DNA from 3 places in the Candidatus Kaistella beijingensis genome. Region 1 is predicted to be linked to each of the others. Evidence: riboswitches for the same ligand, from Rfam matches in the RefSeq annotation. Region 1 holds a riboswitch; each other region holds the start of a gene.
What was found. Region 1 has a riboswitch for S-adenosylmethionine ahead of J4771_RS06140 (hypothetical protein). Riboswitches for the same ligand answer to the same signal wherever they lie in the genome.

Region 1 (2,275 bases):
TAGTGCAATTCTGCTGCACAATATCTGTTTTACTTTGCAATAGAAAACAAGAACAATCATCAGGAGATTCCGCAAAGACGGAACGCCAACCGAGAGATCCAAAATCCACGGTGGTAAAGTATGAGGGCAACCGCCAAAATATAAGGTAACATCCCATTACTTTTTTCCTGCTGATAAAAATAAATTTAACCACAAAATTTACTTTTATGAGCAAAAGACAAAGCAATACGCTAAAATTCAGAACAGCAAGCAATGTGTTTAATCCCGCTAAAAGTGGTTTCTACAAGCGAAGACCGAATTTTATTTTTACCATAAGTGAGATAACAAACTTGTATTTTCGTTTCACTGGATTCATTGAAAAATTGAGCCCAGAAAACAAAATCAAAATTAATGAAGTTCTAAAATCTAAAGAAGAATTAGATTCTTTTACAAACGACCTTTTCTTGTATGTTTCGTCTTCGATGATGTCACAAACATCAGTATCATTAAATGAGTTTATCAAGCACTTTATTAATGACTATCAAGAAAATGAAGAAGAAAGCTGTGCAAATGAACAATTGTCAGATCAACAACATGTTTTGCAAATTGCCGCATAAAAATTGACAAACAAGAAAAACACCTTGCACAATCCAAACTTTTTTCGTAATGTAACTATCTTTGTAACCTTGCAATATTTCAAAAAAAGGATTTTCACTTTATCTTTGCAACGTAATCATCAGGAGATTCCGCCAAGACGGAACACCAACCGAGAGTTAACCTTCCACGGTGGTAAAGAATGAGGGCAGACCTGCCAAAAAAAGGTTATTTTCCTTATGTTTCTGCGGTTTCCTGATGATTTTTGTAATGATTTTTTAAAACAAAATCCTATGAAAGACTGCATTATTTATGTGAAAAAAGAGGAGCATCATCTCATCGGGAACGTCAATATCGGACTTTCTCATTTGGTGGAAGTTAAAATAATTTCACCTTATGCAGGATTAACGCTCTGCGCTTCATCTTTGGATCAAGAAGAATGGAACGAAGATCAACAAAAAGAAAATGCTGAAAGACTTCTTTTCGACTGTTTCAAAATTTCACAATTGATGGAAAATAAAAAGCAGTTGATCAAATCGGATTTTCATCAGTTACTTCATAATCTGAACACTTTTAACAATCATAAATCTGAAGATTATGCACGAAACCGAGATGAATTGATGCGGGTTTTTCTCCGGACACACTTCAGTGAACTTTGTGGAAATGATTCAATGCAAGACGATTACGGAACGCAGATTTTTATTTTTCTCAACACTTATTTTGCTTTGAATGGAAAATGTGTGGAACTGAATCTTTCTTCCTTGATGCAAAATCAACCCGAACCACCTCCATTTGCATCACTTGAAAATTTACTGAAAGAATATCTTACAAAATCCGAAGAACAAAGAATTGAATTGCTTGCACAGCACATCATCAACAATCAAAAAAGCAAATACAGTTGGTTTTTATCACAGGAATTTCTCATCAACAATTAATTTATAATAATGACAGAAAATATCAACAAAACACAACAGGTTTACCGAATGACATTAAGCGGCTATTGGCGCGAAACGGAAGAATGTTACGCCGTCAATCAGTCGGATGACGACCGCTACATAGAACTGCAATTTCTGTGTCCTTTCAACGGTTTGACCGTAGAATTTTATAGAGAAGAAGGTTTCAATTTACTTGAAAAAACACAAACCGTTTATGACCTGATGACTGGACTTTTCTACGCTTTTGATTTCATTTATGGTAATGGCGATACAATCAGATTCAAAGAAAATTTCGAAAAGGCTGTCAAGAAGTTCAAAGGAAAAAAAAGCAGGGTTAAGATTGAAAAGTTACACAGAAAACGTCTTGCCTATTGGATGCTAAGACATTTTGAACCTCAACACATCAGCGTCCATCTCCGCAGACAAATTGACCAAATGCTTAGGTCACTTTTGAGAGAAGGCAAATTTGAATATCGTGCGCAATATCCGGCATCATTTGTAAAGAATTTTCTATTGATGGGAAAAATGGATGAAATTGATTTGGACGGTTTTGCGGAAACTATGAAATACAATGAGTTTTTGAATTTACCCGAAGACCGAAAAATGAATCTTTATATCGAAATGATAACTGGAAGAAATACAGGATACAACGAATATCTTCAGGAATGGTGGGAAGAACGAAATAGCGAAAATCAATAATAGTCAAAACAATGGAAAAAATATTTGTACAATGGATGTTCGGACAGTTTTTAGTTGCCAAGGTCACC
Region 2 (2,275 bases), 320 kb from region 1:
TTTCAAAAGCGGGGAAAAACAAATCAGAATCAACTGCAACTAAATGGATGTTTGCATTAATATTTTTTAGTTCTTCTTGAGGTGCATCAATGTTTATCAACAAATGATTCATCAAATGATAAGCACTTAAACTAAATCTTTCGTTTAAAGATTTCCCATGAAAATTGAGCCAATCGTGTGATTTTAAAATTTCTCTTTCTTCATCAATTTCATTCTTGAAACGAAGATTTAACGATTCGGGTGTTCTGTAACAAAGCATCGCATGAATTCGGGCTTTTTGAACTGGTTCTTCCTTTTGAGTCAGCAAAAATTTTTGAACTAAACATTGGGAATGAAGCCAATCCGAAGTCTTGTAATCGCAAGCAATTGGAATGAAGTTTTCCGTCAAATCACTTTGAACTGCCAACATTTCCCAACCAATTGCGCCTCCTAAAGAACCGCCGATAATGGTATGAAGTTTTTCAATTTTTAATAACTTTAACCCTTCCAAGAAAATTTTCGCAATATCTTTAGACTTGAAATCCTCATAGTTTTCAAGCAAATTTCCATCAAAACCATTTCCCGGAATATTGAAACAGATGACTGTGAATTTGTTGGTATCAATGGTTTTGTTTTCGCCAAGCAAGGTTTTCCACCATCCATTTTCGCCTGAAACATTGGAGTTTCCTGTTAAAGCGTGATTCACCAAAACAATCGGCGCAGAAAATAAATCCTGTCCGAAAACTTGATACGACAAGTGAATGTCAAGCGTTTTGCCTGAAATCAGTTCAAAATTATAAAGGGTGATATGTTGTAGCGAAGTTTTCAATTTCCTTTAAAAATAAAAATTGAAAATGCTACCTAAAAGTGGTAAAAATAGTTCCTGTTATCTTCTTCGCCAAAGCGAATAGAATGTAGCACCTTCTTCGTTTCCGAAGGGTTGCCAAGGTTTCACAGAGTCTAGTCTCTCCACCTTTCTTGATAACATTTTCAATATGTAAATGAACAAATCTGACTGCAAATATAGAACAAATTTCGAATTTCCCAATATTTTGAAAAAAATAATATTTCATACTTTCGTATGAGAAAATCAAAAAATATGATGTCGGAAAAGGAAAGACTGCACGATGAAAATTGGAAAAAATGGGGTCCTTATGTGAGCAACAGACAATGGGGAACGGTGCGAGAAGACTACAGCCACAACGGAAATGCATGGGGTTACACCACTTATGACGAGGCAATGAGCAGAGCATATCGATGGAGTGAGGACGGAATTGCAGGAATTTGCGACAGTAAACAGCGACTTTGTTTTGCCTTTTCATTTTGGAATAAGAAGGACAAAATGATTAAGGAACGATTTTTCGGATTGAGCAATTATCAGGGAAATCATGGTGAAGATGTGAAGGAAATCTTTTATTATCTTGATAATACGCCGTCGCATTCTTATATGAAGATGGTTTACAAATATCCGATTGAAGCGTTTCCTTATGATGAAATTATTCAGAAAAATACTGAAAGAAGCAAATCAGAACCCGAATTTGAGATTGTAGATACGGGAATTTTTAACAACAATAATTACTTTGACATCTTCATCGAATACGCAAAAATCAACCACGATGATTTTCTAATTCGGGTAACTGCATTCAACAGAAGTAGTAAAAAAGCGTCTTTGGTGATTCTTCCAACGCTTTGGTTTAGAAATAATTGGAGATGGGGTTATGGAACGTACATTCCAAAACTAAAATCTTCGGTGAACGGAATTATTGATATTGAACATGATTCCATTCCCATGAAAAAATTGTACGCAAGAAATCAAAATACTACCGCCCTATTCTGCAATAATGAAACGAATCCTCAAGTGATTCCGAATATTGAAACAGATGCAGAATATTATAAAGACGGCATCAATAATTTCTTGGTTAAAGATGATGAAGACGCCATTAATCCTGAAAAATTCGGAACAAAAGCAAGTTTTTATATTGATGCGGAAATAGAGGCGGGTGAAAGTCAAATTTTTGATTTTAGGTTAAGTCCACACGAAATGCAAGATGCGTTTTTTGACTTCGACGAAATCTTCAGTTTAAGACAAAAAGAATCCGACGAATTCTATTCAGAAATTCAATGCGAAATCCAAGATGATGAAGAAAAAAACATTCAAAGACAGGCATTTGCAGGACTTTTATGGAATAAGCAATTCTACCACTATAATGTTTCAAAATGGTTGAAAGGCGACCCAAAATTTGTCGCTCCACGAAATTTCGACCATTACGTTCGAAATTCCGAGTGGGAACACATG
Region 3 (2,275 bases), 410 kb from region 1:
CTTCAATTAGAGAGGTGTCCGAGTGGTTGAAGGAGCCAGCCTGGAAAGTTGGTATACGGGTAACTGTATCGAGGGTTCGAATCCCTTCCTCTCTGCTATTATTGACTGTAATCCACTGTTTTTCAGTGGATTATTTATTTAAACAGGTTCGCTTACCCCACCAATTCCCATTTTTTCCCATAAGTAATCATTAACAATCTTAAAAATACTTTTAATCTCTGATAATTGTGTTTCTACATGTTAATTGTTTTGAGACAAATTCTTTAGACTCATTTCAAGCCTTTTAATAAAAATCAAAATTGAAAAATTTTATGCCTATTTCTCTAATTTTCATCAATTCTTACAAAGGTTTTTAATTCATTTACATATGTAATTCGCCCAGTTAAACCGAAAATTATATTTTCCTCATTACTTATTGGAGACTTGTTAAACCGCTTTTTAAACACTATATCAAGGGCATATAAATATAATCCTTGACGATGCACCCCGTAGATTGCTTTTTGGCTGTTATAGGCATTCACAAGCTCCAAATTCGTGTAATTTTCAAATCTTTCAATATAATTTATGATTTCGGCTTTGTCGCCTTGTCTTTGCGTGTATACGTGTTTCATGTGTTTGTTTATTTGTGCTAAAGCAGGTGTGGAATAAATGGATTTTTGAACTTCCGAATCTTTTATTTTGTTATAAAAATTTTCTTTGTTCTTTGATGTGATAATGTCTTGTGGAATTCCTATTTTTAGAAACCAATTATACTTATTGATGATAATTCTCTCAACATGATAATAGGAAAGAAATTTAGATTCTTCCGCTTCTGTTAAGAATTCGCTGCGATAACTTTTGATTATTATATCTGCATAAAGTTGATTGTGTTTCAACTTTTGGTAGGGAAACTCTGATAAGTAATGGCTGTTTTGCCTGGTTGTAAATGTAAATCTCAGAAATGCTGGAACTTCAACTTTGTCAACTTCCAATAGGTTTTTCAAATCTTCAACTTCACAAACAGTAAATTCTTTGTAATCAATCCTGCAATAATCCAAATGAGGATGATACAAAATCTTAAAAATTTTGTCAGAAGTGTTATTTAACGGTAATGTGCAAAAGAATTTTTGATAAAGTTTGGATAACATAATTTTCTTATTTTAAGTTTAATAAGCCCATCGTAAACCACCGTGGAATGTTAAATCTCGGTTGGTGAATCATTTGATTCGTCTTGATGACATCGCAAATATAATAACTTTATTTGAAATCTTTTTGTATTTCTGAAACCTTTTCAAGTCCACTTCCGGATGCAGCGGTTTTCCATTTTCAATATGCTCATAAAGTTCGCGAGAAAAATAGCATCCATTCAAAATCCCTCTTGCGCCCAAACCGTTGAAAACGTAGAAATTTTCATGCTTTGGATGTCTTCCTATAATTGGTCTTCGATCTTTTACGGTTGGCCGAAAGCCAAATTCTATTTCTTCCACTTCAAAATCGTGGGGATAGAATTCGCACAGTCCGTTAATGAGCTGCTCTTTTGCAGAATCGTCAATCTTATGGTGAAGTTGGTCACGGTCGTAAGTTCCGCCGTAATAGTAAGAATTATTTTTTAGTGGAAATAAAAAGTGCTTTTTCTTTAGTGTTAATTGAAACGGAAGTGGTCTTGAAAGTTTAACTTTCAGATGATGCCCTTTATTGGGAACAACTGGAATTTCGGAAAAATAAGGATTTTCCTTCACACCCATTCCTTCACAGAATACAATGTTTTTAAACTGAAAATCTTTGTATAAATGTTCCTGAAGTTTTGAATAATGGAACCTTTCTTGAATAAGAAGCTTATTTTCTGTCAAATATTCATTAAAGTCGCTAAAAAAATCAGCTACATTTAAACGTGCAGATTCATTGACGACACCACTTTGAAACCTGTTTTTTACGGTATCTAAATCTTTAAAATACTTATTTAGAAACAACTTTAAGTCCTGGTGTTCGGCTTTCTTTAACCAAAGTTCTTTCTCTTTTTCGTCATGAAATATGCGATGGATATTTTCTTGGATTAAATAGTTTTGACCAGTGTAGTTTTCAATTTCACTCAATGTTTTTTTTAATAGATCTATTTGCTCTTCTGCCAACCAAAAAGTAGTGAACTTCTTCAAAACGACTGGATTAATGATTCCTGCCGAAACTTGAGAAGCACTTTTTCTATCATCGGAAAAAATCACAAATGATTTATTATTCATAATAAGTTGGTGTGCAAAGAAAAACCCCGCATAACCGCCACCAACAATAATGTAATCTA

Region 2: it holds a riboswitch for S-adenosylmethionine, as region 1 does, so the genes downstream of both, J4771_RS07645 (alpha/beta fold hydrolase) here and J4771_RS06140 (hypothetical protein) in region 1, are expected to answer to the same signal.
Region 3: it holds a riboswitch for S-adenosylmethionine, as region 1 does, so the genes downstream of both, J4771_RS04225 (hypothetical protein) here and J4771_RS06140 (hypothetical protein) in region 1, are expected to answer to the same signal.

The regions. Positions count from the first base shown of each region.
Region 1 is NZ_CP071953.1:1,320,049-1,322,323, forward strand. It holds SAM-I-IV-variant riboswitch at 52-151, shown strand; gene J4771_RS06135 (hypothetical protein) at 207-596, shown strand; SAM-I-IV-variant riboswitch at 708-808, shown strand; gene J4771_RS06140 (hypothetical protein) at 867-1,508, shown strand; gene J4771_RS06145 (hypothetical protein) at 1,518-2,207, shown strand; gene J4771_RS06150 (hypothetical protein) at 2,219-2,275, shown strand, end outside.
Region 2 is NZ_CP071953.1:1,639,997-1,642,271, forward strand. It holds gene J4771_RS07645 (alpha/beta fold hydrolase) at 1-808, opposite strand, end outside; SAM riboswitch class I at 863-967, opposite strand; gene J4771_RS07650 (MGH1-like glycoside hydrolase domain-containing protein) at 1,079-2,275, shown strand, end outside.
Region 3 is NZ_CP071953.1:911,120-913,394, forward strand. It holds tRNA gene J4771_RS04220 (tRNA-Ser) at 9-95, shown strand; gene J4771_RS04225 (hypothetical protein) at 324-1,127, opposite strand; SAM-I-IV-variant riboswitch at 1,118-1,222, opposite strand; gene J4771_RS04230 (NAD(P)/FAD-dependent oxidoreductase) at 1,197-2,275, opposite strand, start outside.